DNA from 3 places in the Streptomyces sp. NPDC097107 genome. Region 3 is predicted to be linked to each of the others. Evidence: riboswitches for the same ligand, from Rfam matches in the RefSeq annotation. Region 3 holds a riboswitch; each other region holds the start of a gene.
What was found. Region 3 has a riboswitch for cyclic di-AMP ahead of ACIQ1J_RS07115 (peptidoglycan DD-metalloendopeptidase family protein). Riboswitches for the same ligand answer to the same signal wherever they lie in the genome.

Region 1 (9,643 bases), on a different contig from region 3:
CGCGAGCCGGGCGAGCGCTACTTCGAGCGCTTGCGGGAAGGAAGACGGGAGGCACAGCGCGGGCGGGAGGCAGCCGAGCGCGCCTACTCCCGGGACGTCGCCGTCGCACGCGTGATCTCGATGATCCCGCCGCTCCTCTTCTGCGCGGCCATGGTCGCGGGTGCGGCCTCGGAGGGCGTGGCGACGGCCGTCCTCCGGTACGTGCTGGGGCCCGCCGCCCTCGTCGCCACCGGCTTCCTGGTGCGGCTCGTCGTGAAGTACGCGCGCTCGCCCCAGCGGGACTCCTCGGTGCCCGTGGTGGTCTTCGGCGGCGCCCTGCTGAACTGCCTTACCGGGTTCGCGACGGGCTCCCTCGCCTACGTACTGTTTCCACTGGCCGCGCCCCTCACCCAGTGGGTGCTGCCGAGAGTCCACACGCTGCGGAAAGGCAACCGTGACTGAGCGCTCGACCACCGCCCCGCACGGCTACCAGCTGATCCTGCCGCCGGAGTGGGTCCGAATACCGATGCGGTCCGGAACCGACGAGGCGATACGGTCCGTAGTCGACGACGCCTTCGCCGAACTCCCGGCGAACGCCCCCCACGACAGGATCGGCCCGTACCGCCGCGAGATGGAGCGGCGGCTTGCCGAGGCCGTGAAGGAGGCCCGGCGCGCCGAAGCCCTGGACCTCTACCTGCCCCTCGAACGGATGCACGGCATCGCCGTCCCCGCCTCGATCGTGGTCTCGGAGATGAAGTTCCCGGAGCAGGTCGCCGTCGACCCCTCGGCCGTGGCGCACCGGCTCCTCGAAACACCGGGCCGGGGCGGTGAGACGAGCGTCGTCGAACTCGACGGCGTGCGCGCGGTCCGGACGGAGCGGACGGTCGCCGCCGACGCCCCGGGCGGCGGGGAGCTCGCCTCGCGCCGCGTCGACTACGTCGTCCCCGTCCCCGCGGACCACGGCCGCTGGCTCGGCATCGTCTTCTCCACCCTCGGCGCGGGCGACCCCGAGGACGCGATCGCCGACCTCTTCGTGGAACTCTTCGACGCGATGATGACCACCTTCCGATGGAGCCGCGCGTGAGCTGGCCGCATGTGGACTACGACACCGACCTGTGGATGAAGCTCCCGGACGCGTGGGAGACAACTCCTTGGAAAGGGCCCAAACAGTGGGCCCGCCACATGTCCGAGGCGTGGTGGGGCGACAGCGACCTCGAACCGACCCGCAAGGACCTCAAGGCCCTGGCCGCCACCCTGCAGGCCTGCGCCGAGCAGTTCCCCGGCAGCCACCCCGGCTTCGACGTCTACCTCCACCTGCCGGACCCGCGCCTGATGCCCCTGCCCGTGTACGTCGCCGCCGTCGAGGCGGACGGCGACCGCGAGGAGACCCTGCGGGCACTGGTCACCACGGAGGACCCGTACCTGGTGGAGAAGCCGCTCGTGGAGGACTTCACGACCGAGCTGCTCGGCACCGGCCTGCGTGCCCTGCGCTACACGCAGACGGAGGAGGACCGCACGATCGTCGCGGGCGTGCGGTACGCCTGGCGGGTGGAGGAGGCCGGCTGCGATGTGGTGGTCGTCGTCGCGGCTCCGGACCCGCGCCGGGTCCTCGGCGCCATGGACGACGTCGACGCCTTCGCCGGGCGGATCAGCGTGCCGGTGTAGTACGCGACACCGTGGACACGGCGTGCCCACCCGTCCTGCCAGTTCGGGCCCGGGGGACGGCAGGACGGAGGCGAGCAGCAGTCCACTGGACGGCCGGGCTGCGCTGACCGGCCGGCGCCTCTCCGAGTCCGACCTCCGCGACTGGCGCCCCGAGAAGGGGCGCGGCGGACGTAGGAAGGCCGCCGAGCAGCGGAGACCGCGCGGGCAGTGGGGCGGGACCGTCAGTCGGCGATCCCGGCCTCGCCTTCGGGTGCCGTGGACGGCAGTTGCTCCACGACGAAGGACCCCTTGCCACGGACGGTGACGATGAGTCCACGCTCGCGGAGTTCCTGTGCGGTCCGGCGAGCGGTGAGTCGTGCCACGCCGTACTCGTCGGCGAGATGGTTCTCCGACGGGATGGGCCTGTCCGGCGCCAGCTCGCCCGACTGGATCTTCTTGGCGATGACGTCGGCCAGTTGGACGTAGAGCGGTCTGGCGCTCATCGGGTCCAAGGGGGTCGGCTTGCCCTTATCGCTCATATGTCCAACGTAGGTGTGCCTTCACCTCCACGTTCGGGTGGATCCCTCTGTACTTGTATGTAGAGGGCTGCATCTGGGGGTAGCGTCAACAACTGAAGACCCCGGCGAGGTGGCTAGACCTCCCGGGGCAGGCCAACGCTTACGCAGGAGCGTCGACATGCAAGACCTTATCCGCCGCCTCACCCACTGGCTCACCCCTCTCCTCGGCCCAGGCACCGGAACCCATCGAGCAGGCGCCCTCCGGCACCAAGCCCCCCGCCCCACCCACCGCACCCCACAAGCCGCCGCCCCCGCACGCCTCCCCCTCCACCACTCCCCCCACTGCCGTCACCTCCCCCTCGACGGCGCCGCCTCCCGTCTGGTCCGCCCCTACCTGGGCGCCCATGAACAGGAAGCGGAAAGGGGCCGCCGGCGGCACCGCCGCCTCGCCCTCGTGCTCGCCGCCGACTTCGGCGTCGACCTCGATCAGCACGTCGTCGGCGCCCGGAAGGCGGCCGCCTGATGACGGCGTACACCGCGCTACGGCTCCTGCCCTGGCTGTCGCCGGAAGGCAAACCCTGCTTCCTCGCCCCCGGCGACGGGAACGGGACCGTGTCGCGCCTCGCCGACGAGACGGAGGTCCGGCAGCTCACAGAAGGGCTGGACGTGCTGCGCTCCGCCCGCCGGCTGCTCGACGACCCCGTGTCCCCGAACGCCGAGGTCCGCTACACCGCGATCCGGCTGACGGAGTGCCTCGCCGACGTGCTGAGGGTCGCGGAGTCCCGTGGCCGGCGCCTGCCCGCGACGGACGACGACACCGATGCCCTCCCGGCATGACAGCTCAGAGCCCCGGCAGTGAACCGCTCACCCAGGTTGTCGGGACGGACTATCGTCGTAGGCACAGAGCGCCGAAGGAGCGTAGAGGAGACCGTCCGGTCATGTCCGCACACGCCGCAGAACCCACGCCGGTCGTTCCGCCCATGCCCGAGCGGAACCCGAAGGCGCTGCGTGCTGCCATCGCCCAGCACGCCCCGCAGCTCCTTCCGGACTTCGACGACCACTGGCGTTGGGCCGTCGCGGACGCGTACGACATCAGCACCGTGCCCGCGTTCATGGCTCGCTGGTGGGGTGAATACGCGATTGCCAGGGACCCGAAACTCGACGCGCACATGGCTGACCTGCATCACCGTGCATCGGAGTCCACGGACCTTGCCGAGGCGAAGGCGCTTCTCGAAGAGGCCTCGCACATTCGGTACGAGAGTCAGCGCCTGGAGCCGGGCCAGTGACGGACGGCTGGTTCATGGGCCCGCCCTGGCAGATGGACTGGACGCTCAAGGCTCAGGCCACCCGCGACGCATTGCCCGAGCACGTACGGAAGACGGTCGACGCCGCGCGCGCCGAACTGGTCACGGCGAAGGATCCCTACTTCCGGGGCATCGACGCAGACATCGATCTTCCAGCAGGTATGCGGGATCAGCCGGCGCGGTCCGGCCTGCCGAAGGGCTCTCGCATCTTTACTTCGGCCACGGGCACGGCTGGCTGCGATACACCTTCGTACCGCGCACCGAGGATCCCCAGATCATTGTGGAAGAGGTCTTCTGGCAGTGACCGACGGTCACTGGCGCCGACCAGTCCGCCCGTCCCACCGGAGTGCCGCCTGATGCCCCTCCCCTACGTCCTCCTCTCCGCCGCCGTCTCCCTCGACGGCTACCTGGACGACACCGGCCCCGACCGGCTCCTGCTCTCCTCCCCTGCCGACTTCGACCGCGTCGACGAGGTGCGGGCCTCCGTCGACGCGATCCTCGTCGGCGCCGGCACGATCCGGGCCGACAACCCGCGGCTGCTGGTGAACTCCGGCGAGCGGCGCGCGGCCCGGGTCGCGGCCGGGGAGGCGGAGTACCCGCTGAAGGTGACGGTCAGCGCCACCGGCGAGCTGGACCCGGCGGCGGCGTTCTGGCACACGGGAGGCGAGAAGGTGCTCCTCACCACGGACGCGGGGGCCCGGCATGCCCACGCGCTGGGGCTCGCCGCCGACGTCGTGCCGCTCGGTGCCGCGCTCGACTGGCACGCGGGCCTGGAGTACCTGCACGACCGGCGGGGCGTGCGGCGGCTCATGGTCGAGGGCGGCGGGACCGTGCACACCCAGCTGTTGCAGCGGGAACTCGCCGACGAACTCCAGCTCGTCCTCGCGCCGCTGTTCGTGGGCGACCCGGACGCGCCCCGCCTCTTCGGGCCCGGCGCCTACCAGGGCGGGCGGCTGCGGCTGGTGGAGTCGCGGCGCGTCGAGGACGTGGTGCTGACGCGGTATCTGCCCACCGCCCCCGGCGCCGGCGGCCGCGTCACCGCCGCCGACCGGCACTGGCTGGCGCTCGCCTGCGAGCTTGCCGAGCTGTGTCCGCCGTCCGGGACGGCGTTCAGCGTGGGGGCGGTCGTGGTCGCCGCCGACGGGAGCGAGCTGGCGCGGGGGCACTCGCGGGAGGGGGACGACCCCGTCGTGCACGCCGAGGAGGCGGCGCTCGCGAAGGCCGACCCCGCCGACCCGCGGCTCGCGACGGCCACCGTCTACAGCAGCCTGGAGCCGTGCGCCCGCCGCGCCTCCCGGCCCGCGCCCTGCGCCCGGCTGATCCTCGACGCCGGGGTACGGCGCGTGGTCACGGCCTGGCGGGAGCCGGACACCTTCGTGCCGGGGGCGGACGGCAGCGGAGTGCTCGCCGCCGGGGGCGCCGTCGTCGTCGTACTGCCGGAGTACGAGGAGCGGGCGAAGGCGCCCAACCGCCACCTGGAGGGGCAGGGAGATACGGATGTGCATTCCACCCCCAAGATGACGTACAGTAGAGACACAACGGCGCGGGGTGGAGCAGCTCGGTAGCTCGCTGGGCTCATAACCCAGAGGTCGCAGGTTCAAATCCTGTCCCCGCTACTCAAGGCCGAAGGCCGGAATCCTTAAGGATTCCGGCCTTCGGTGCGTTTGCGGCGGATGCGCCGCCCTCATCCTCACCCCGTCATCCAGTCACCCGGTCGCTCCGTCACCCGATCGGCCCTCAGTGGCTCGCCCTTCGCCCCCGGTCCGGGAAACCTGGAGGACCGGGACGGCAAGCGGCGCGGACGTGCGGGGTGGCGGGAGACGAGTGGTGCGGCCAGGTGAGCTGGAGGACGAGGGAGCGTACGCCCGGGCCGGCGGCCGGCTCCCCGGCGATCCCGTGCCCGACCCCGGCCTCGGCGACGGTGCTGAACGCGTGCCGCCGCACGCGGGGCCGCGGCGACGGACCTCGTACGGGCGGGCCTTCGTACGCCTGCTCCCCATGCTGCTGATCGTCGCCGCCGTCCTGTACGACATCTTCACCCCCAGATACTTCACCGCGGGCCCCCTCTACACGGCCGCGCCCCTGGTCGCCGCGCCGATCTACTCACGGCGCGGCACGGTGCTCACCGGTGTCGCCGTGGTCGCCGCCGTCATAGGGCTGCAACTGACCAAGGGCGTCATCCACTACGTCGACTCCCTCACCGAGCTGATCACCATCGCGACGGTCGCCGTGCTCGCCGTCCTCGTGAACGGCTTCGTCCGCCGCACCGGCGAGCGCCTCGTCTCCGTCCGCGAGATCGCCGAGGCCGCCCAGCGCGCCGTGCTGCCCGAGCCCGCCGAGCGGATCGGCGGTTTCGAGATCGCCGCCTGCTACGAGGCCGCGCAGGCCGACGCCTTCATCGGCGGCGATCTGTACGCGGTGCAGGACAGCGCGCGCGGCATCCGGCTCATCGTCGGGGACGTGCGCGGCAAGGGCATGGGCGCGGTGGCCGCCGTCGCCGTGGTGATCGGCGCGTTCCGGGAGGCCGCCGAGCAGGAGGCGACGCTGGAGGCGGTGGCGCAGCGGCTGGAGCGGGCACTGGCGCGCGAGGGCACCCGGCGCGACGGACTGGACGCCTTCGAAGGGTTCACCACCGCCGTACTCGCCGAACTCCCGCACGGCGACGGGATCGTCCGCATCGTCAACCGCGGCCATCCGCCGCCCCTGCTGCTGTACGCCGACGGCACCCTGCGCCCGCTGCCCGCACGGGAGTCGGCGCTGCCGCTCGGCATGGGAGAGCTGGGCGTGTGGCCCGACCGCGCGGAGGAGGCCGGCTTCCCCGGCGGGGCCACGCTGCTTCTCTACACCGACGGACTGTCCGAAGCGCGGGACGCCCGGGGCGAGTTCTACGAACCGCACGTGCGGCTGGCCGGCCGCGTGTTCCGGCATCCGGCGGAGCTGCTCGACACCCTCGCCGGGGACGTGCGCCGGCACTCCGGGGGCGGCATGGCCGACGACATGGCACTGCTCGCCGTGCGACGCCCCTGCTCGACCCTTGATCGACGTCACCGGAAGTGACGGACCGACCGCCCTCCGCATAACAACTGACGAACTGTCAGAAAGCCGAGGCGTGAAGGGGAATACCCAAGCCCGGTCGACTCGCCCGGTTTTAACCGATCGTGAGGCGTACGTCCGGGCCGGATCCGTTAATGATCAAGAGGAACGGCTTGGAATCCGAGCCCCGCGTCTATTAACGTTCGATAACGCAGCGCGGTCGTCCCAGCCGTCACAGAAGTCGGCTCCGTGCGCACGCGCCGAATCCCGCAAGGGAACCGGGGAACCACCACATTGGGGTGAATCGGGCGTATGACGCCGTGCCAGACACGGCGGATATACGCGCGTAGGAGACCTTCCTGCTCCGAACCCGTCAGCTAACCCGGTAGGCGAAAGGAAGGAAAGGAGTACGCCCACGTGGCGTCCAACCGGCCTGCCCCCGAGGCCCCGTTCGTGCCCAGCGGGCACGACAGCGAAACCTTCGGCTACGACGGCTACCGCACCGAAGAGGGCCCTTGGGAGGAGTGGAATCCCACCGCGGACTCCATCCGCCCCGTACGCGGCCGGCACCGCGTCGCCAAGCAGCGCGGCGGTCTCGCCCGCAGCTCCACCGTTCTCGGCGTCGGTGTCATAGCCGCGGTCGGCGCGGGCGGCATGGCCAGCGCGCAGACCGGCAAGCCGCCGGTGTCGATCTCCATGCCGGACCTTCCGAACGTCGGCTCGCTCATCTCCGACGAGGAGAAGCCGGAACCGCAGGGTTCCGCCACCCCGCTCAGCGGAATCGGCACGGTCGCCGCCGAGACCTCCTCGGAGAGCGACCCAGGCGCCGGTGAGACGCTGCGGGCCCGGATCATGGCGCAGGCCGAGCAGCAGCAGGCCCAGGTCGAGACCAAGGCCGTCGCCGAAGCCGCGGCCGCCGCCGAGAAGAAGGCCGCGGAAGCCGCCGCCAAGGCGGAGAAGGAGGCCGAGGCCAAGGCCGCCGCCGCCAAGAAGAAGGCGGAGGAGGAGGCCGCGAAGAAGGCCGAGGCCGAGCGGCTCGCCAAGCTGGCCAAGCAGTACACGCTGCCGACCTCCTCGTACACCATCTCCTCCAGCTTCGGCCAGGCCGGCGCCTACTGGTCCTCCGGCTACCACACCGGCCTCGACTTCGCCGCCCCCACGGGCACGCTGCTCAAGGCGGTGCACAGCGGCACGATCACGTCGGCCGGCTGGGACGGGTCGTACGGCTACAAGACCGTGCTCACCCTCGACGACGGCACCGAGATCTGGTACGCCCACCAGTCCTCCATCAGCGTCAGCGTCGGCCAGGAGGTCACCACCGGTGACGTCATCGGCCGCGTCGGCGCCACCGGCAACGTCACCGGCGCACACCTCCACATGGAGGTCCACACCAGCGGAGGCGGCGGCATCGACCCGATGGCATGGCTGCAGAGCAAGGGCCTGACCCCCTGATCCACGCCGTTTGACCCACGCCGTGCCTCCCACGCGGTCTCCGGCCCCTTTGCCGCCCTGGTCTCCGGCGGTCCTGACGACGACCCCCCGACGTCAGGGCTGCCGGTCCGCGGGGCGAGTACCCGGGCCCGAGCGCCGCGGACATCGAGGCCGCGCCGACGCCTCGCAGGTCGATGTGGTCGGTGCTCGGGCGGCGCAGCCGTACGCTCCCTCCTCCGCCGACCCCAGCGGCGCCGGCGGCTGCTCCACCGCCACCGCCTGGGAGCCGGAGCAGGACGGCCTGCACGACCGGTACTGCCGTTACGGCCGGTAGTGGCTGGGCGGGGTGTACGGGCGGTACGGGGTGTACGGGCTGTACGCGGCCGGTGCGGGGTACGGCGCCGGGACCGTCGCGGGGGCCGTCGCCGGGTGGCCGGGCCCGTACGCGCCGTACGGGTGCGCCCAGGGCCGCACGGCCACCGGCAGGGGCGGCGCCGTGGCCCGGGCGGCGTGGTCCAGTGCCGGACGCGCCACGTCGCGTCGGTGCCACAGGGCGCCCAGCAGTTCCCGCTCTCGTACGGCGAAGTCGGCGCCCGCCCTGCCCAGCCGCCCGCGCCGGCGCAGGAACGCCAGCGAGGTCGCGTACGCCTCGTACTGCGCCACCGCCCGCGCCGCCTCCCTACCGGCGTGCCGGTGGGCGTGCCGGCGCGCGATGCGGCGGGCCCGCATCGAACCGAGCGCGTACGGCTCCATCGGTGTCAGCCACCCGGCCATGACGTACACGGGGAGTTCGGCGCGTACGGTGCCCAGTTCGCGCTGCCGGGTCCAGATCACCAGCCAGGTCAGCAGGCCGAAGGACGGCACCATGAAGGCCCCGTACACGGCGAAGAAGCCGTACTCCCCGAACGCCACCGAGCCGTTCCACAGCGCGTGCACGCCCATCGCCAGCAGCAGGCCGGCCAGGGGGAGCAGGGCACGGCGCAGGCGGTGCCGGCCCGTGGAGAGCGCGGCGATGCCGAAGCCGATGCCGGTGAGCACGGTGAAGAGCGGGTGGGCGAACGGCGACATCACGACGCGGACGAAGAAGGTGGCCGCGGTGACGGAGGCGATGCCGCTGTCGCCGGTGAGCTGGTCGGTGCCGAAGGCGTTGCCCAGGTAGAGGATGTTCTCGGTGAAGGCGAAGCCGGTGGCGGTGACGCCCGCTATGACGACGCCGTCGACGACGCCGGTGAAGTCCCGCCTGCGGAAGAGGAAGACCAGGAGCACGGCGGCTGCCTTGGCGGACTCCTCGACCACCGGTGCTATGACCGTGGCGCCCAGGGTGTCCGCGCCGGCCGGGTCGGCGGTGGCCGTCGCTATCCAGCGCGTCGCGAAGCTGTTGGCGACGATCGCTATCAGCGCTGCCGCGCAGGCTCCCCAGGCGAAGCAGAACAGCAGGTTCCGCCACGGTCCGGGCTCCACCCGGTCCAGCCAGCGGAACGCGGCCACGAGCAACGGCACGGGCAGGACCGCGAGGCCGAGCCCCACCAGGAACCCCTGCGTGCCGGTCTGTTCGCGCACCAGGGCCAGGATCACCAGGCCGGAGAGCGCGAGCAGGGTGATCAGTGCGCCGTAACGCACCCAGGGGCGCTGCCACCAGTGCGTACGCGTCCGCGTCGGCGGACGCGTCGGATACGGGGGACAGGTGGCCACGGCATGGACCCTAACCGGTGGGGGGCTGCTCCTTGTGCTGGT
Region 2 (9,643 bases), on a different contig from region 3:
GCGACGGGGTAGCCGATGGTCCGCGCGGCGGCGACGGCGTCGTCGGGGGTGGGGGCGGGCAGGGCCCGGTGGACGTGGATGCCGTACCTGCCGAGCAGGTCGCAGGTCTCCTGGGTGCCGAGGGTGAGCCCCTGCCCGCGCGCGAGGTGCCCGGCTATCAGTCCGGCGGCGCCCTTCTCGTCGATGTCCTCGTACTCCGGCACCTTTCCGGGGTCGGCGGCGTCGCGTCGCCACTGGGCGTATGCGACGGCCTGGGCGAGGGCGCGGACGGCCCGCTCGGCGGCGGGGTAGGCGGGGATGAGGTGGGCCCCTTCCGGAGCCTCGGCGGAGGGCAGCCGCTGTGCCGGGGCCGCGGAGCGGGGCTCCTCACGGGTGCTCGACGCCGTCCGGGGGGCCGTGCTCGCGGTGGCCTGAGGTGCCGTGCTCGTCGCCGCGGACAGGGCTTCCGCGAGGCCGCCCAGTTCCACGTGGACCACCAGGACCGGTTTGCCGGGCTCCGCGGCGGCCGCCGACCGCAGGGCCGTCGCCAGCGCCGCGTCACCGGCCGATCCCTCCCCCACCGTCGGGATGGCCGTCACCACCACCGCGTCACACGTGTCGTCGGCCAGGGCGCGGGAGAGAGCCGAGTGGAAGTCGTCCGCGGAGGCCGCCGTCGTCAGGTCCAGGGGCGAGTGCGGCCGCAGCCCCTCGGAGAGGCAGACGTCGTACGTCAGAAGGCCCAGTGATTCGGAGTTCCCCAGGATCGCCACCCTCGGGCCGGCGGGCAACGGCTGGCGGGCGAGGAGCAGCCCGGCGTCGACCAGGTCGGTGATCGTGTCGACGCGGATCACGCCGGCCTGCCTCAGCAGCGCGGAGACCGTCGCGTGGGGCAGCCGCGTCGCTCGGACCGCGTGTCCCTGCGGTGCCACGCCGCCGTGCCGGGCGCCCTGTACCACGACCAGCGGTTTGACGGCCGCCGTCCGCCGGGCCAGGCGGGTGAACTTGCGCGGGTTGCCGATGGACTCCAGGTACATCAGCGCGACGTCGGTCTCCGGGTCGTCGTACCAGTACTGGAGTACGTCGTTGCCGGAGACGTCGGCACGGTTGCCGGAGGAGACGAAGGTCGACACTCCGGTGACGCCGGTGACCCCGCCGCCGCGCCGGTGCAGCCGGGACAGCAGGGCGATGCCGATGGCGCCGGACTGGGCGAACAGCCCGATCCGGCCGGGGCGGGGCATCTCGGGGGCGAGGGAGGCGTTGAGCCGCACCTGGGGGGACGAGTTGATGATCCCGAAGGCGTTGGGCCCGATGATCCGCATGCCGTACGTGCGCGCGTGCCGCACGAGGGCGCGCTGTCGTTCGCGTCCTTCCGGGCCGCTGTCGGCATACCCGGCGGAGATCACCACGAGGCCCTGCACGCCGTGCTCGCCGCACTCGGTGACGACCTCGGGGACGTGTTCGGCGGGCACGGTGACGACCGCGAGGTCGACGGGCCCGCCGATCTCGCGCACCGAGCGGCGGGCGGGCACCCCGTCGAGCTCCTTCTGTGCCTCGGGGAGGGCCCTGTTCACGGCGTACAGCCGGCCGGTGTAGCCCGCGTCCCGGATGTTGCCGAGGATGCTGCGGCCGACGCCTCCCGGTGTGCGGCCGGTGCCGATGACCGCCACCGAGCCGGGCTGCAACAGCCGCTGAACCGAGCGCGCCTCCGCGCGGTGCTCGCGCGCGTACTGCACGGCGAGCGAGCGGTCGGTCGGTTCGAGGTCGAACTCCAGCCGGACCACACCGTCCTCGAAGCTCCGCTTCTGGGTGTACCCGGCGTCCATGAACACCTTGATCATCTTGGTGTTGGCGGGCAGCACCTCGGCGGCGAAGCGGCGGATGCCGCGCTCGCGGGCGACGGCGGCTACGTGCTCCAGCAGGGCGGAGGCGACGCCGCGCCCCTGGTGGGCGTCCTGGACGAGGAAGGCGACCTCGGCCTCGTCGGCCGGTGCGGAGGCGGGTGTTCCACCGGCGCCGATCCGGTCGTAGCGTACGGTGGCGATGAACTCGCCGCCGATGGTGGCCGCGAGTCCCACCCGGTCCACAAAGTCGTGGTGCGTGAAGCGGTGGACGTCCTTGGCGGACAGGCGAGGGTACGGCGCGAAGAAGCGGTAGTACTTCGACTCGTCGGAGACCTGCTCGTAGAAGCTGACCAGGCGCCCGGCGTCATCAACGGTGATGGGGCGGACGCGCGCGGTGCCGCCGTCGCGCAGCACCACGTCGGCTTCCCAGTGGGCGGGGTACTCGTGCCGGTCCGACGAGGTCTGCATGGGCCCCAGAGTACGGCTCGCGTACGACAACGGCGCGAGGCAGTCTGTGGAGGACGGAAGGTCGGGCCGAGGCCGCGGTCCGACGACCACACGGGACGGCAGCGGCCGTCCTCGCAAGCTTCACGATGTGGGAAACTGGTCTAGACAAGACTGGTCTAGACAACCTGAAACCCCTGAAAACCTGAAGGGCAGCATCACATGGCTGAGCGCCGCGTCAACGTCGGCTGGGCCGAGGGTCTCCACGCCCGCCCCGCCTCCATCTTCGTCCGAGCCGCCACGGCCACAGGCGTCCCGGTGACGATCGCCAAGGCCGACGGGGCCCCCGTCAACGCGGCCTCCATGCTGGCCGTCCTCGGCCTCGGCGCCCAGGGCGGCGAGGAGATCGTCCTCGCCGCCAACGCCGAGGGCGCGGACGCCGCCCTGGACCGGCTGGCGAAGCTGGTCGCCGAAGGACTCGAGGAACTTCCCGAGACCGTCTGAGCAACGCAACACCGAAAGGCCCGCCCGGAACACCGGGCGGGCCTCTTGTTTTCTATTTCCGCTTCCCCCGTTCATGGGCAGCAAGAAATAGCCCCCCGAATTAATCTCTCTTTGTATACGGCGCCCGCGTTAATGCCGCAGGCTCGGCATGTTTACGGGACGTTGCGATTTCCTCACACGCTCCGCCCGCTCACCCCCGGAAACGAATCGCAGCCGGTACGCCGACGTCGACCGCTCGGTGTGCAGCGTCATGAGCGCCCGCGCGCGCTCGCCGTCGCCCCGGGCCACCGCGTCGACGATCGCGCCGTGCTCCGCCCAGCACTCCACCGGCCCGGCCGACGCCTCCACGACGTACATCCAGGCGATCTTGTGGCGCAGCTGGGTCAGCAAGGCCGTCAGCGAAGGGCTGCCGGCGGCCTGGGCGAGGGTCTCGTGGAACCACCCGTCCAGTGAGCGCAAATCCTCGCTGTTGCCCTGCCTGGCGCGCTCCTGCCCCAGCCTGACCAGCCCGCGCAGCACCCTGAGGTGGGCCTCGGTGCGGCGCCGGGCGGCCCGGGAGGCGCCGAGGGGCTCAAGGAGCGTGCGCGTCTCCAGCAGGTCGGCGGCCTCCTGCTCGGTGGGTTCCGCGACGCACGCGCCCGCGTGCCGCCTCGTCACCACGAAGCCTTCGGCCTGCAGCGTGCGCAGGGCCTCACGGACAGGGACGCGGGAGACGCCGTAGCGGCGGGCCAGGAGTTCCTCGGTGAGCCGACTGCCGCGTCCGTGGACGCCGGTGACGATGTCGTCCCGGATCGCCGTGCACACCGAGTGCGCCGGAATACGCATGCCCGACCTCCGCCTTAATCCCCGTGAAACGTCGACGATTGACGTGTGCTCAGTGACTCTAGGCCAATCAAGCGCATATTCCGACGGCAGGGCGGATTTCATGGATATTTTTTGGCCAGCGACACTTCCACCGAGGGAAAAGAAGTCCGAAAGCCCCGGCTCGGGGAGCCGGGGCTTTCGGATGCCGTACCGTCCGTCGTCAGACGTTCACACCGTGGGAGCGGAGGTAGGCGACGGGGTCCAGGTCCGATCCGTACTCGGAACTCGTACGGGCCTCGAAGTGCAGGTGCGGTCCGGTGACGTTGCCGGTGGCGCCGGACAGGCCGATCTGCTGCCCGGGGGTGACCGCCTGGCCGACCGAGACGCCGATGGACGACAGGTGGCCGTACTGCGTGTACGTGCCGTCGTGCATCTTGATCACGACCTGGTTGCCGTAGGCCCCGCCCCAGCCGGCCTCGACGACGGTGCCGACGCCGACCGCGTGCACGGACGTGCCGCTGGAGGCGTGGAAGTCGATGCCGGTGTGACTGCCGGAGGACCACAGCGAGCTGCCGGCCTGGTAGGCGGTGGAGACGTAGGAGGCGGTGATCGGCGGCACGAAGGTGTTGAGGCGCTTGCGCTCCGCCTCCCGCGCGGCGCGCTCCTTGGCCTCGCGCGCCTCCTTGGCCGCCTCGGCCGCCCGCTCGCGCGCGGCCTCCTGGGCCGCCTCACGGGCGGCGGCGTGCAGGGCCGCCTGCTCCTGCGCGGTGGCCTGGGCGTCGATCTCGTCGGCTATGGAGTCGCCGATGGTGATGACCGGGGTGAGTCCGCTCTGCTCCGCCCGGGGCTCGGCGGCGAGCGCCGGAGCCGCGAGGGTGCCGACGACGCCGGTGGTGGCGAGGGCCGCGACACCCGCCGCGCGGGCGGTGGTGCGGTGCACCCGGCTGGGACGACGGTGCTTCCCGGTGGCGCGCGTGAACGCCATGTAGAGGCTGGTCCTTTCCTTCCCTCTCGCCTACCGGGTTAGCTGACGGGTTCGGAGGTGGAAGGTCTCCTACGGACCCCCTCGCTGCGCGCGGGCGCCCGATTCACCCCAGGGACTGCGGTGGGTCCCCGGCTCCCCTGGCTCGCGCCGTACGGGGACTCGGCGATGACTGTCCGGTGCCGCGGGTGCGGCGCACTGCCTGACGAACAGCCCGGATGACGCTAAACGCGGCTGTGTTCAATCCTCAAACGCAACAAGCCTTTTGTAGCGCACGCCACAGGGCAGACAGGCAGCCTTTCCCTCAATCCGGACAAAAGGCGGCCCTGGTGACACTCCGGTCACCAGGGCCGCCGCGCGTGTGTGCCGCTAATCGGCCGCCACCACGGTGACTTCACCGATGCCGAGGGCCTCGACGGGCTCCTTGATCTGCGCCGCGTCGCCGACGAGGACCGTCACCAGACGGTTCACCGGGAAGGCGTTCACGACCGCCGCCGTGGCCTCCACGGTGCCCGTGGAGGCGAGTTGGCGGTAGAGCGTGGCCTGGTAGTCGTCGGGCAGGTGCTGCTCGACCTGGTCGGCCAGCGTGCTCGCCACGGCCGCCGCCGTCTCGTACTTCAGCGGCGCCACGCCCACCAGGTTCTGCACGGCGACGTCACGCTCGGCGTCGGTGAGACCCTCCGCTGCGAGCGTGCGCAGCACCGTCCACAGGTCGTCCAGGGCGGGACCGGTGTTGGGAGTGTCCACGGAGCCGCTGATGGCGAGCATCGCGGCGCCCGTGCCGTCGGGCGCGGAGCGCATGACCTGCCCGAACGCCCGTACGCCGTAGGTGTAGCCCTTCTCCTCGCGCAGGACGCGGTCCAGGCGCGAGGTGAGGGTCCCGCCGAGGCAGTAGGTGCCGAGTACCTGCGCGGGCCACACGCGGTCGTGCCGGTCGGCGCCGGTGCGGCCGATCAGCAACTGCGTCTGGACGGCACCGGGCCGGTCCACGATGACGACCCGGCCGGTGTCGTCGGCGCTCACCGGGGGTACGGGACGCGCCTCGGCCGCGGAGCCGGTCCACGCGCCCAGCGTCTCGCCGAGCAGCGCGTCGAGGTCGACGCCGGTGAGGTCGCCGACGACCACGGCGGTGGCGGTGGCGGGTCGGACGTGCTTCTCGTAGAAGGCGCGTACGGCCGCCGAGTCGATGCTCGCGACCGTCTCCTCGGTGCCCTGGCGCGGGCGCGACATACGCGTCCCGGCCGGGAACAGCTCCTTGGAGAGTTCCTTGGCCGCGCGGCGCGAAGGGTTGGCCAGCTCGTGCGGGATCTCGTCGAGCCGGTTGCGGACCAGCCGTTCGACCTCGCCGTCCGCGAACGCGGGCGCCCTGAGCGCGTCGGCGACCAGGCCCAGGGCCTTGGCCAGCCGTGAGGCCGGCACCTCCAGGCTCAGCCGGACGCCGGGGTGGTCGGCGTGTGCGTCGAGGGTGGCACCGCAGCGCTCGAGCTCGGCGGCGAAATCCTCGGCGGAGTGCTTGTCGGTGCCCTCGGAGAAGGCGCGCGCCATGATCGTGGCGACACCGTCGAGGCCGGCCGGCTCGGCGTCCAGGGGGGCGTCGAGAAGCACCTCCACGGCGACGACCTGCTGGCCGGGGCGATGACAGCGCAGCACGGTGAGGCCGTTGTCGAGGCTGCCGCGCTCGGGGGCCGGGAACGCCCACGGCCTGGGCTCGCCGGCCTGCGGCCGGTTGTGGAATTCCATGGTGGCGAGCTCGGTCACTTGGCCGCCTCCTCGTTCTCGTCGGTGGCGTCGTTCTCGTCGGCGGGGGCGGTCGGCTCGTAGACGAGCACCGCGCGGTTGTCGGGGCGCAGGCGGGCCTTGGCGACCTCCTGGACCTCCTCGGCCGTCACCTCCAGCACCCGCTGCACGGCGGTCAGGGCCAGCTGCGGGTCGCCGAACAGGACGGCGTACCGGCACAGTTCGTCGGCGCGGCCCGCGACCGTGCCGAGGCGGTCCAGCCACTCGCGCTCCAACTGGGCCTGGGCGCGCTCCATCTCCTCGGCCGTCGGGCCCTCCTCGGCGAACCGGGCGAGCTCCTCGTCGATGGCGGTCTCGATGACCGGCACCTCGAAGTCACCTGACGTCTTCACGTCCAGCCACCCCAGGGAGGGCGCTCCGGCGAGCCGCAGCAGGCCGAAGCCGGCGGCGACGGCCGTACGGTCGCGCCGTACCAGCCGGTTGTACAGGCGGGACGACTCACCGCCGCCCAGGACGGTGAGGGCCAGGTCGGCCGCGTCGCACGCGCGCGTGCCGTCCTCCGGCAGACGGTAGGCCGCCATCAGGGCGCGGGCCGGGACCTCCTCCTCGACCACCTCGCGCAGCTGCCCGCCCATGACGTCGGGCAGCGAACCGCCCCGGGGGGCCTGCTTGCCGTCGTGCGAGGCGATGGAGCCGAAGTACTTCTCGATCCAGGCGAGCGTCTGCTCGGGGTCGATGTCGCCGACGACCGAGAGCACCGCGTTGTTCGGCGCGTAGTAGGTGCGGAAGAACGCGCGCGCGTCCTCCAGCGTCGCCGCGTCCAGGTCGGCCATGGAGCCGATCGGAGTGTGGTGGTAGGGGTGCCCCTGCGGGTAGGCGAGGGCGGTCAGCTTCTCGAAGGCCGTGCCGTAGGGCACGTTGTCGTAGCGCTGGCGGCGCTCGTTCTTGACGACGTCCCTCTGGTTCTCCATCGACTCCTCGTCCAGCGCGGACAACAGGGAGCCCATGCGGTCGGCCTCCAGCCAGAGGGCGAGCTCCAGCTGGTGGGCGGGCATGGTCTCGAAGTAGTTGGTGCGCTCGAAGCTGGTGGTGCCGTTGAGCGAGCCGCCGGCGCCCTGCACCAGTTCGAAGTGGCCGTTGCCCTTGACCTGGGCGGAGCCCTGGAACATGAGGTGCTCGAATAGGTGAGCCAGGCCGGTACGTCCCTTGACTTCGTGGCGCGAGCCGACGTCGTACCAGAGGCACACCGCCGCGACCGGGGTCAGGTGGTCCTCGGAGAGCACCACGCGCAGGCCGTTGGCCAGGCGGTGCTCGGTCGCTGTCAGGCCGCCGGAGCCTGCCTGGGCGGTGGCCGTGTGACCCATGGGCATGTACGTCCCTTCGATCGCGAAATCCTTGGTGGAAACACTTGGTGGATCATTGGGCGGAACTGCGGAATTCCGCCGATCCTGCCACTGTATGCAAGCGTGCGGGACACCGGTGGAGTTCCCGGACCTCGTACGCCGAGAGCGAGAACGGGGTTGGCGGCCCGAGCGGCCCGAGCGGCCCGACCGGGGCGGGGGCGCAGGACGAGGGCGTACCCTGCGGGCAGCGCCGGGCCGGGCAGCCCGTGACGGGTCCTGGTCGGTCGCTGTCAGTGCCGCAGTCCACAATGGACCGCGTCAGATCACCGTTCACGCTTCAGCAAGGAGCCGGCAGCGATGGCCCGCCGTAGTACGAAGACCCCGCCGCCCGACGACTCGTACGAGGAGAAGATCCTCGACATCGACGTCGTCGACGAGATGCAGGGCTCCTTCCTCGAGTACGCGTACTCGGTCATCTACTCCCGGGCGCTGCCCGACGCCCGCGACGGCCTCAAGCCGGTGCACCGCCGCATCGTCTACCAGATGAACGAGATGGGCCTGCGGCCCGAGCGCAGTTACGTGAAGTGCGCCCGCGTCGTCGGCGAGGTCATGGGCAAGCTGCACCCGCACGGCGACGCGTCGATCTACGACGCGCTGGTGCGCATGGCCCAGCCGTTCTCCATGCGCGTGCCCCTGGTCGACGGCCACGGCAACTTCGGCTCCCTGGGCAACGACGACCCGCCGGCCGCCATGCGGTACACCGAGTGCCGGATGGCCGAGGCCACCAGCCTGATGACGGAGTCCATCGACGAGGACACCGTCGACTTCGGCCCCAACTACGACGGCCAGGAGCAGGAGCCGGTGGCGCTGCCCGCCGCCTTCCCGAACCTGCTGGTCAACGGCGCCTCCGGGATCGCGGTCGGCATGGCCACGAACATGCCGCCGCACAATCTGCGCGAGGTGATCGCGGCCGCCCGGCACCTGATCCGGTATCCGAACGCGGACCTCGAAGCCCTGATGAAGCACGTTCCGGGACCCGACCTGCCCACCGGCGGCCGGATCGTCGGCCTGCCCGGCATCCGGGACGCCTATGAGACGGGCCGCGGCACGTTCAAGATCCGGGCGACGGTCGCCGTGGACACCGTGACGGCCCGCCGCAAGGGGCTCGTCGTGACCGAGCTGCCCTTCGCGGTCGGCCCCGAGAAGGTGATCGCCAAGATCAAGGACCTGGTCGGCTCGAAGAAGCTCCAGGGCATCGCCGACGTCAAGGACCTCACCGACCGCGAGCACGGGCTGCGCCTGGTCATCGAGATCAAGAACGGTTTCGTGCCCGAGGCGGTCCTGGAACAGCTCTACAAACTGACGCCGATGGAGGAGTCCTTCGGCATCAACAACGTCGCCCTGGTGGACGGCCAGCCGCTGACACTGGGCCTCAAGGAGCTGCTGGAGGTCTACCTCGACCACCGCTTCAACGTCGTACGGCGCCGCAGCGAGTTCCGCCGGAGCAAGAAGCGCGACCGTCTGCACCTGGTCGAGGGCCTGCTCACCGCCCTGGTCGACATCGACGAGGTCATCCGCCTCATCCGCTCCAGTGAGAACTCCGCACAGGCCAAGCAGCGCCTGATCGAGCACTTCTCGCTCAGCGACGTCCAGACCCAGTACATCCTGGACACGCCGCTGCGCCGGCTCACCAAGTTCGACCGCATCGAGCTGGAGTCGGAGAAGGAGCGGCTGAACGCGGAGATCGAGGAGCTGACCCGGATCCTCGACTCGGACGCGGAGCTGCGCAAGCTGGTCTCGACCGAACTGGCAGCGGTGGCCAAGAAGTTCGGCACCGACCGCCGTACGATGCTGCTGGAGTCGTCCGGCGCTCCGGTCGCCGCGGTTCCGCTCCAGGTGGCGGACGACCCGTGCCGGGTGCTGCTGTCCTCGACGGGCCTGCTGGCCCGCACCGCGAACGACGAGCCCCTCGTCACGGAGGCCGGCGCCAAGCGCGTCAAGCACGACCT
Region 3 (9,643 bases):
CTGCCCGTCCTGCGGGCGTGCCCAGGTCGACGTCTACAAGCTGGCCGAGGAAGTCACGGCCGGTCTGGAGGGCATGGACGTCCCGCTGCGCGTCGCCGTCATGGGCTGCGTCGTCAACGGCCCCGGCGAGGCCCGCGAGGCCGACCTCGGCGTCGCCTCCGGCAACGGCAAGGGCCAGATCTTCGTCAAGGGCGAGGTCGTCAGGACCGTCCCCGAGTCCAAGATCGTGGAGACGCTGATCGAGGAGGCGACGCGGATCGCCGAGCAGATGGAGAAGGACGGCGCGTCGGGGGAGCCGGCCGTCACCGTGAGCTGAACAGCACGGACCGAAGGGGGCCCGAGCGTGACGATTCTGGAGAGCATCCGGGGACCACGCGACCTGAAGGACGACAGCCGTGCCGCCGGGGCCGGTTCGGCGGTGCCGCTGGCGCTGGTGACGCCGACGTACCCGTGCGCCGGTTCGGCATCCCCGCGCGGTTCCTCGCGCACGCCAAGCGCGCCGAGGTGCTCGCCGACATCGGTCTCACGCCGGTCGGGATCGCCGGGCGGATCAGCGCGAGCCTGGCCGTTGGGGCGCAGGCCGTCGGCGCCCGAGCCGTTGGCACGCCGGCCGGGGAAGAGGCCGGAGATCAGGCCGTGGACGTACGGACCGTCACGCCAGTCCAAGGAGAGAACTGAATGACCAAGGGGTTCGATCTCGCCGCGCTCCTGGCCGAGCGCGGAGCCGAGCGGTACGAGCTGCACGCCAGGCACCTCAACCACCAGCTGCCGCGCGTGCTGCACACCATCGGCTTCGACAAGGTCTACGAGCGGGCCGAGGGCGCGCACTTCTGGGACGCGGACGGCAACGACTACCTGGACATGCTCGCCGGGTTCGCGGTGATGGGCCTGGGGCGCCACCACCCTGTCGTACGCAAGGCGCTGCACGACGTCCTCGACGCCTCGCTGGCCGACCTCACCCGCTTCGACTGTCCGCCGCTGCCCGGGCTGCTCGCCGAGAAGCTGCTCTCCTACAGCCCGCACCTGGACCGGGTCTTCTTCGGGAACAGCGGCACGGAGGCGGTCGAGACCGCGCTGAAGTTCGCCCGGTACGCGACCGGCAGGCCGAGGATCCTGTACTGCTCGCACGCCTTCCACGGGCTGACCACCGGCTCGCTGTCCGTCAACGGCGAGGACGGCTTCCGCGACGGCTTCGCCCCGCTGCTTCCCGACACCGCCGTCCCGCTCGGCGACCTGGACGCCCTGGCGCGGGAGCTTGAGCACGGCGACGTGGCCGCGCTGATCGTGGAGCCGGTCCAGGGCAAGGGCGTGCACGAGGCCCCACCCGGCTATCTGCGCGCCGCGCAGAAGCTGCTGCACCGGCACAAGGCGCTGCTGATCGCCGACGAGGTGCAGACGGGCCTCGGCCGGACGGGCAGGTTCTACGCCTTCCAGCACGAGGACGGCGTCGAGCCCGACCTGGTGTGCGTGGCCAAGGCGCTGTCCGGCGGATACGTGCCGGTGGGGGCGACGCTGGGCAAGGACTGGATCTTCCGGAAGGTGTTCTCCTCGATGGACCGGGTGCAGGTCCACTCGGCGAGCTTCGGATCCAACGCGCAGGCCATGGCGGCCGGACTCGCGGTGCTGTCGGTGATGGAGAACGAGGAGATCGTGGCGAACGCGGCCGCGGTGGGGGAGCGGCTGAAGTCCCGGCTGACGGAACTGGTGGACCGCTACGAGCTGCTCGCCGACGTCCGGGGGCGGGGGCTGATGATCGGCATCGAGTTCGGCCGGCCCAGGTCCCTGAAGCTGCGCAGCCGCTGGGCGATGCTGCAGGCCGCGCGCAAGGGTCTGTTCGCGCAGATGGTCGTGGTGCCGCTGCTGCAACGGCACCGGATCCTGACGCAGGTGTCCGGCGACCACCTGGAGGTCATCAAGTTGATCCCGCCATTGATCATCGACGTGGCGGACGCCGACCGGTTCGTCGACGCCTTCACCGAGGTGATGGACGACGCCCACAACGGCGGCGGCCTCATGTGGGACTTCGGAAGGACCTTGGTCAGGCAGGCGGTGGGCAACCGTTAGCGCGTCCCGCCCGCGACCGTCCTGGCCCTGGAGGACTGCCTCCCGTCGGCTTGTTCGCGTCGTTTGCCTCTGAGGCAAGAAAATTGCCTGACGGACAAGTCTCGGGCTGAATGGAGGCATGACCTCCCATGAGACCGGTCCGCCGTCGCCGGACGCGGTGTCCGTCGTGGCACCGCAGCTGCGCGCCCTGCGGCGCAGGGCCGACCTCACCCTGGAGGCGGCGGCCCGGGCCGCCGGGCTGTCGCCCGCCCACCTCTCCCGCCTGGAGACCGGGCGACGCCAGCCCTCGCTGCCGATGCTGCTCTCCCTCGCCCGGGTCTACGGTACGACCGTCTCGGAGCTGCTCGGCGAGACGGCCGCGGACCGGGACGCCGTCGTGCGCGCCGACGCCATGGAGCCGACGTTCGCGGGCGGCTGGACGTACTGGCAGGCCGGCGGGGCCGGGCGCGGGATGCAGGCCCTGCGGGTCCATGTGCCGCACGGCTCACAGGGAGACATCGTGCGGGTGCATCCCGGGGAGGAGTGGCTGCACGTCCTGCGCGGCCGGCTGCGTCTGCGCCTCGGGGACACCGTGCACCGGCTCGGTCCGGGTGACAGCGCGCACTTCGACTCGCTGACCCCGCACCGGATCGTCGCTCAGGACGCCGACGGGGTCGTCCTCCTCTTCGTCCACACCCTGCTGCAGAGCCCGGCGACGGCGCTGTGCCTGGGCCCGGCCACCACGCCGGCCCACCCCACACTCGGAGAGACGCCATGAACCTGCAGGAGAAGTTCCCGCGCGCCCTGTGGGTGCGGCTCTTCATCTACCTCGTCGCGGGCCACGTCTTCGCGGCCTTCATCTACCTGCTCTTCGAGGTGGGCGCCAACAGCCGGTGAGCGGGTGGCTCAGTCCAGCATCCGCTCGCGCAGCCGCTCCCGGATCTCCGGCGTGACCCGCAGGCCCTTCTCCAGGTAGGTGTCGACCCCGCCCCAGGTCTCCTCGACCGTCTCGAAGGCCGCCGCCAGATACTCGGCGCGCGCGTCGAAGAGGGGGCTGAGCAGCTCCATGACCTCGGGGGAGTAGGCGGAGGCGGCGGAGCTGCTGCGGCGCACCTTGTAGCGGCGGTGCGTGGCGTTCGACTTCAGGTAGTCGTCGACGATGGCGTCGCGCTCGACGCCCAGGGCGAGCAGGGTGATCGCGATCGACAGGCCCGCGCGGTCCTTGCCGGCCGCGCAGTGCATCAGGGCGGGGACGCTGTCCTCGGCGAGCGCGTGCAGCACCCGGGAGTGCTCCGCCGTGCGCTCCTTGATGATCATGCGGTAGGACTCGATCATCCGGTTGGCGGCCTTGTCGTCCGCCAGGATCTCGTGCAGCTGGTCGAGGTCGCCGTCGCGGACCATCTTCCAGAACTCGGCACCGTCGGCCGGATCGCTCAGCGGCAGGTTCACATTGCGCACGCCGGGCAGCTCGACGTCCGGGCCCTCGAGCTTCTGGTCGGCCGCGTTGCGGAAGTCGAAGATGGTGTGCAGGCTCAGCGAGGCCAGGAACGCGGCGTCCTCCCCGGTGGCGTGCGCCAGGTGGCCGCTGCGGAACAGCACCCCTTGTCGCACCCGCCGCCCGTCCACGGTCGGCAGCCCGCCCACGTCACGGAAGTTTCGCACACCGGCCAGCTCGGGTTCGGTCGACGGGACCTGCTGCGTCACGGGGGCTCCTCCCACTCCGCCCCGTCGGCGCTGCTCGCCGACGGGCACCACTCGAAGATACGGCACGGTCCGGGGGCCTCGGCGGCACAGCCGCCCGACTACGTCGCATATAAACCGTCTGTCCGAATTGATGCCTTCGTTCCAAGTAGCCCTGAAATGCAAGGGGCTGGAGAGACGGCGCGTGAGCAGCGTCATATCCGTGACCGTGCGTTGCCCGTCATGCTCACGTAATGCGGCCGGTTTTCAAGGCTGTTCACGCGAAAGGGCACCGCGTGAATCGACGGAGGGTGACCGGTAATTCCCGTAAAGGATCAATCGGAACACCTGTCAATGGAACCCCTCGCTTGTCCCCGCGCGTCTTGGTCCCTTACGTTCACCACCGATCCGGACGGACGCCTAATCCTGCCGCCGACCGGAGCCCGCACTCATCCACCACCCGTACACGGCAGGAGCGGGGGACCCACAGGTACAACTGCCTGTTCCGGTTCCCGGAACGGCTTGGGGTTAAGCCGCGTCTCGGCGCGGCCGGGCATCTCCAGCTCGCACCCGACAGCTCACCTCGTAGGCGCCGGAGAGGAAAACGCCATGCCCGCGAAGGGTAAGCACCGCCGTACCAGGGCCATGCGCCTGACCCGCACCATCGCCGTCGCCGGAACCGGTGGCGCCGCGCTCGCGCTGCCGCTGCTGGGTGCCGCCGGCGCCCACGCCGCTCCCGCGCAGTCCGTCTCCGAGCAGGCCGTGCAGTCCATACCGACGACCGCGAAGAAGGCCGCCGGCAGCAGCGCCGAGAAGAACTCGGACTCCCGGACGTACACCGTGAAGAGCGGTGACTACCTCTCGAAGATCGCCGACGAGCAGGACGTCGACGGCGGCTGGAAGAAGCTGTACGCGGACAACCGCGACGTCGTCGGCTCGGACCCGTCGCTGATCCACCCCGGCCTGAAGCTCTCGGTCGGCGAGCAGGCCGCCAAGTCCTCGGCCCCCTCCTCCGCCGAGTCCGAGAAGCCGGCCGAGAAGCCCGCCGCGCCGAAGAAGTCGTCCGCCGAGAAGTCCGAGCCGGCCGAGAAGTCGTCGGACGCCGCGAAGACCTCGTCCTCGGACTCCTCCGACTCGTCCAACACGAGCGCCCAGCCCGTCGGCACCACCGGCGGCTTCGTGTCGCCCGTTCCCGGCGGCACCGTCGGCACCCCGTACCACCAGACCGGCAGCATGTGGTCCAGCGGTTACCACACCGGCACGGACTTCGTCATCCCGACCGGTACCTCGCTCAAGGCCGTCGGCGCGGGCACCGTCGTCTCCGCCGGCTGGGGCGGCGCGTACGGCAACCAGGTCGTCATCCAGCTCGCCGACGGCCACTACGCCCAGTACGCCCACCTGTCCTCGCTCTCCGTCTCCGCCGGTCAGTCCGTGACGGCGGGTCAGCAGGTCGGTCTCTCGGGTGCCACCGGCAACGTGACCGGTCCGCACCTGCACTTCGAGATCCGCACCACGCCGGACTACGGCTCGGACGTGGACCCGATCGCGTACCTGCGCTCGCACGGCGTCTCTCTCTGACGACCGCTCGGGCGCGGCCTCCGCGCCGCTGAAGGCCGGACCCCGATCCCCGGGTCCGGCCTTCGGTGTATTCCGGAATTGACGAACACTTTAGGCGTGGTTTTTCTCACCGCCCGTCAACCCCTTCCTACGGTCGCGTAGGTCACATTGCAAGGTGAATCATGGGCCGACGTGGCAGACGATTCGAGAAGTGACAGCAGAGAAGTGATCGGGTCGTACGTGGCGGTGGGGGACAGCTTCACCGAGGGCGTCGGCGACCCGGGCCCCGGCGGGTCGTTCGTCGGCTGGGCGGACCGGTTGGCCGTACTGCTCGCGGACCGGCGCCCCGAGGGCGACTTCAGGTACACGAACCTCGCCGTGCGCGGCAGGCTGCTCGACCAGATCGTGGCGGAGCAGGTCCCGCGGGTCGCCGAACTCGCGCCCGACCTGGTCTCGTTCGCGGCGGGCGGCAACGACATCATCCGGCCCGGCACCGATCCGGACGAGGTGGCCGAGCGGTTCGAACGCGCGGTGGCCGCGCTGGCCGCGGCGGCCGGCACCGTCCTGGTGACGACCGGCTTCGACACCCGTGGAGTGCCCGTCCTCAAGCATCTGCGCGGCAAGATCGCGACCTACAACGGGCACGTCCGTGCCGTCGCCGACCGCTACGGCTGCCCCGTGCTCGACCTGTGGTCGCTCCGGAGCGTCCAGGACCGCAGGGCGTGGGACGCCGACCGGCTGCACCTGTCGCCGGAGGGCCACACCCGCGTGGCGCTGCGTGCGGGCCAGGCCCTCGGTCTGCGCGTCCCCGCCGATCCGGACCAGCCCTGGCCACCGCTCCCGCCCCGCGGCACCCTGCTCGTCAGGCGCGACGACGTGCAGTGGGCGCGCGAGTACCTGGTGCCGTGGATCGGACGCCGACTGCGAGGCGAGTCGTCGGGCGACCACGTGACCGCCAAGGGGACGCTGTCTCCGGACGACATCAAGGTGTGGATCGCGGCGGTGGCCTGACGGCGGTGCGGGGTGCGAGGTGTGGATCGCGGCGGTGGCCTGACGGCGGTGCGGGGCGCGTGGCGGTGGCCTGACGGCGGTGCGGGGTGTGCGGGAGCGCGGCTTGCGGCGCGGTGTGGGGCGTGCGGCGGAGGGTCGCGGGGTCGTTTGCCGGTTGCGCGGGTGGTCGTGGGCCGGGCGGGCGGACGCCGGCGGATGGTCGGTGGCTCGGGTGCGGGCGGTCGGCCGGGGTCGGGCTCGCGCCGGCCGGCGGCGCGCGGGGGCGTGCTCGGCCGCCGGTGGAACGGTGGCTGGGGGGCCGGTCGGTCGTGCTGCGGCTGTGGGGAAGGGTCCGGCCGTCGTGGAACGGTGATCGAGGGGTCGGCCCGTCGTCCCCGGGCGACGGTGCGGGGGCGCCCGTCCGCGGTGAGGTGCCGCCGGTCCCGCGCACGGCCGTCGCTAGCGGCGTGGTGTCGTCAACGCCTCGCGGCTCAGGCCGAGTTCGCGGGCGAGGGCCTCGTCCGTCCACTCCTGGGCCTTGGCCCGGGACACCGCACCCGGGTAGGACGTCAGCTGGACGGCCAGCCCGTCGAGCAGGGCGGTCAGACGCAGGGCCGCGCCGTCGGGCTCCGGGCACGTGAACTCCCCGGCGGCCACGCCCTCGGTGATGACCTCGGCGATCGCCGCCTTCCACTGACGGTCCAGTTCCCGCGCGACCTCCCGCAGCGTGGGCTCGCGCAACGCCACCGCCCAGCCCTCGATCCACAGCCGCCACCCCTTGGCCTGCCCGGTCGGGGCGTACCAGCGCACGGCCGCCCGCAGCCGGCGCAGTGCCGACGTACGGCGGCCGAGCAGCTTGCGCAGACGGGAGAGATCATCCTCGGCGGCGTACGTGAACGCGGCGGCGACGAGCTTCTCCTTGGTGGAGAAGTGGTAGAGCACCAGCGCGTTGCTGACACCGAGCGCGGCGGCCACGTCGGCGATCCGCAAGGCCGCCACACCCCGCGCCGATATCTGCTCGATCGCCGCGCGCAGCAACTCCTCGCGCCGCTCCGCGACACCCAACCGGACTCTCACCACGCCCGTCACCCTATACACGCACCCGGACATGCGGCGACGGCCGCTTCAGGCCCGCTCACTCAGTCCGTCGTCGCGGTGACCGGGCCGGTGCGCCCCGTGCCGGGCAGATCGCAGGAGTCCTTGAAGCCCTGGCTGGTGAGGTCGAGCGCCGCGTTGATGCGGGAGCGCAGGTTCTCGACGGCGACCATGGCGGTCAGCTCCACGAACGCCGGCTCGCCCAGCCGGGATCGCAGCCGCCCGGCGAGGTCGTCGCCGACGGTGGGCGGCGTCGCCGTCACCGCCTCGGCGTACTCCATGACGTCCCGCTCCAGCGGCGTGTACGCCTCGCTCTCCCGCCACACCGGAACGTCGTGGAGCTTGCGCCGGTCCATGCCGCGCCCGGCGTTCTCCCAGTACCCGAAGTCGATGCACCAGGAGCAGCCGACCGAGGCCGCCGAGGCCATCACCGCGAGCGCCTTCAGGTCGGAGTCCAGCCTGTTCCACTTGGCCACGGCCTGCTCGAAGCGCAGGTCGCCCCAGAGCACGCGCGGGTTGTGGGCGAGCGCCTTGCCGGGGTCGAGGACCTTGCCGTAGGTGCGCCGGGAGTACCACTCCATGACGCGGAGGAGGAGCGTCCGGGGCGGGGTGAGGGATACACGGGCCATGAGGGCCACCTTCCTGTCCGTGAGGCGTGCCGTTGGTTTCCGGGCGCTCCGGCGGGGGGCGCCCTCACCGGTACGACGGGTGAGGGGAACTCGGATGTGACATCGGGCGTTCGAGGTGACGTCGGACGGGGCGACAATGGGACCCTGACCTACTCCACCTGGAGGTACCGTGGCCGGTTTCCGTTCCCCGAACCCGGGGTTCCGCGTGCCGCGACCCGCGGCCTTCGGCGCGGACCCCAGCGGTGAGCGCATGGCGCGCATCCGCAGATCGCCGCACTTCCGCGACGGCGTCTTCCAGAACCCCGGAGGCGGCGCCCGGACCCGGCCCTCCGGGTCGGCCGCGGAATTCGCCAAGATCTACTTCGACCGGCAGGCCCGGCTCCGTCGCGCGCCGCTGGGCACCGTGCCCGTGCACGCCACCACGCTCGCCGACCTCGCCCGGCCGCCCGCCACCGGACTGCGGCTGACCTGGACGGGGCACTCCAGCGTGCTCGCCGAGATCGACGGACAGCGGGTGCTCTTCGACCCGGTCTGGGGCGAGCGCTGCTCCCCGTTCCCCTTCGCCGGCCCCAAGCGGCTGCACCCGGTCCCGGTGCCCTTGGCGGCCCTCGGCCCGGTCGACGTCGTCGTCGTCTCCCACGACCACTACGACCACCTGGACATGCCCACGATCAAGGCGCTGGCCGGCACGGACACCCTGTTCGCGGTGCCGCTCGGCGTCGGCGCCCACCTCGAACACTGGGGCGTCCCCGCCGGCCGGCTGCGCGAGCTGGACTGGCACGCGTCGACGCGCGTCGGCGGCCTCACCCTGACCGCCACCCCGGCCCGGCACTTCTGCGGACGGGGCCTGCGCAACACCCAGCACACCCTCTGGGCGTCCTGGGTCGTCGCCGGGGAGGAGCACCGCGTCTACCACAGCGGCGACACCGGCTACTTCGACGGCTTCCGGGACATCGGCGCCGCACACGGCCCGTTCGACGCCACGATGATCCAGCTCGGGGCGTACGCCGAGTTCTGGCCGGACATCCACATGACCCCCGAGGAGGGTGTACGCGCCCACCTCGACCTCCAGGGAGGCCGGCCGGGGGGCGCCCTGCTGCCGATCCACTGGGGCACATTCAATCTCGCACCGCACGCGTGGGCGGAGCCGGCGGAGTGGACGAGGGATGCCGCCGGGGAGGCGGGACAGGCGGTGGCTCTCCCTCGCCCCGGCGAGCCGTTCGAGCCGGCGGGGCAGTTGCCCGGGGAACCGTGGTGGCGGGCGGTGTCCGGTCCGCTCGGGCATGCGTGGCGGCGCCCCGGTGACGCCGAGAAGAAGGCCGATACGGGCAGCAGCGGTTTCGACCTCGCGGGCGAGCGGTGAGGGCGGGCCGCGGAAGATCCTGGTGGTAGTGCCGCAGCTGTCCTGATCAGCGCCCGGGCCGCCGGTCGGCGCTGGACTGAGCACGAGGCCCCGTCCGGCCCCGGGGGCCTCGGGCGAGGCCGGGCCTCCCGGAGTAGCGGCATCGGGCGGGATCGAACGCCCGTGAGTTCCTCGGAGGTCTGCCACACGCGCCGCACTTCCTCGGTGCCGCGCAGGCGGCTGTACAGCCTCTGCTCGGCCGGAGGGCCACCCAGGTGTCCGGGCCCGCTCGGCCCGTAGATCCCGC

Region 1: another riboswitch for cyclic di-AMP. It lies ahead of ACIQ1J_RS03715 (M23 family metallopeptidase); the one in region 3 lies ahead of ACIQ1J_RS07115 (peptidoglycan DD-metalloendopeptidase family protein).
Region 2: another riboswitch for cyclic di-AMP. It lies ahead of ACIQ1J_RS13245 (M23 family metallopeptidase); the one in region 3 lies ahead of ACIQ1J_RS07115 (peptidoglycan DD-metalloendopeptidase family protein).

The regions. Positions count from the first base shown of each region.
Region 1 covers NZ_JBIWEF010000002.1:15,912-25,554, reverse strand. The annotation lists gene ACIQ1J_RS03765 (hypothetical protein) at 1-441, shown strand, start outside; gene ACIQ1J_RS03760 (hypothetical protein) at 434-1,063, shown strand; gene ACIQ1J_RS03755 (hypothetical protein) at 1,060-1,644, shown strand; gene ACIQ1J_RS03750 (GntR family transcriptional regulator) at 1,866-2,162, opposite strand; gene ACIQ1J_RS03745 (hypothetical protein) at 2,320-2,664, shown strand; gene ACIQ1J_RS03740 (hypothetical protein) at 2,664-2,978, shown strand; gene ACIQ1J_RS03735 (DUF6247 family protein) at 3,080-3,427, shown strand; partial or broken gene ACIQ1J_RS03730 (dihydrofolate reductase family protein) at 3,802-4,929, shown strand; tRNA gene ACIQ1J_RS03725 (tRNA-Met) at 4,988-5,061, shown strand; gene ACIQ1J_RS03720 (PP2C family protein-serine/threonine phosphatase) at 5,273-6,502, shown strand; cyclic di-AMP (ydaO/yuaA leader) riboswitch at 6,727-6,884, shown strand; gene ACIQ1J_RS03715 (M23 family metallopeptidase) at 6,896-7,930, shown strand; gene ACIQ1J_RS03710 (PrsW family intramembrane metalloprotease) at 8,231-9,601, opposite strand; gene trmB (tRNA (guanosine(46)-N7)-methyltransferase TrmB) at 9,612-9,643, opposite strand, start outside.
Region 2 covers NZ_JBIWEF010000005.1:110,883-120,525, reverse strand. The annotation lists gene ACIQ1J_RS13260 (GNAT family N-acetyltransferase) at 1-2,288, opposite strand, end outside; gene ACIQ1J_RS13255 (HPr family phosphocarrier protein) at 2,487-2,768, shown strand; gene ACIQ1J_RS13250 (GntR family transcriptional regulator) at 2,898-3,593, opposite strand; gene ACIQ1J_RS13245 (M23 family metallopeptidase) at 3,793-4,557, opposite strand; cyclic di-AMP (ydaO/yuaA leader) riboswitch at 4,570-4,732, opposite strand; gene ACIQ1J_RS13240 (M16 family metallopeptidase) at 4,924-6,312, opposite strand; gene ACIQ1J_RS13235 (M16 family metallopeptidase) at 6,309-7,661, opposite strand; gene ACIQ1J_RS13230 (DNA topoisomerase (ATP-hydrolyzing) subunit A) at 7,992-9,643, shown strand, end outside.
Region 3 covers NZ_JBIWEF010000003.1:120-9,762, forward strand. The annotation lists partial or broken gene ACIQ1J_RS07085 (flavodoxin-dependent (E)-4-hydroxy-3-methylbut-2-enyl-diphosphate synthase) at 1-316, shown strand, start outside; partial or broken gene ACIQ1J_RS07090 (1-deoxy-D-xylulose-5-phosphate synthase) at 380-678, shown strand; gene ACIQ1J_RS07095 (aspartate aminotransferase family protein) at 679-2,064, shown strand; gene ACIQ1J_RS07100 (helix-turn-helix domain-containing protein) at 2,183-2,821, shown strand; gene ACIQ1J_RS07105 (DUF6126 family protein) at 2,818-2,940, shown strand; gene ACIQ1J_RS07110 (tyrosine-protein phosphatase) at 2,950-3,747, opposite strand; cyclic di-AMP (ydaO/yuaA leader) riboswitch at 4,171-4,330, shown strand; gene ACIQ1J_RS07115 (peptidoglycan DD-metalloendopeptidase family protein) at 4,333-5,301, shown strand; gene ACIQ1J_RS07120 (SGNH/GDSL hydrolase family protein) at 5,506-6,291, shown strand; gene ACIQ1J_RS07125 (TetR/AcrR family transcriptional regulator) at 6,730-7,350, opposite strand; gene ACIQ1J_RS07130 (carboxymuconolactone decarboxylase family protein) at 7,410-7,994, opposite strand; gene ACIQ1J_RS07135 (MBL fold metallo-hydrolase) at 8,164-9,357, shown strand; partial or broken gene ACIQ1J_RS07140 (short chain dehydrogenase) at 9,510-9,643, opposite strand, start outside.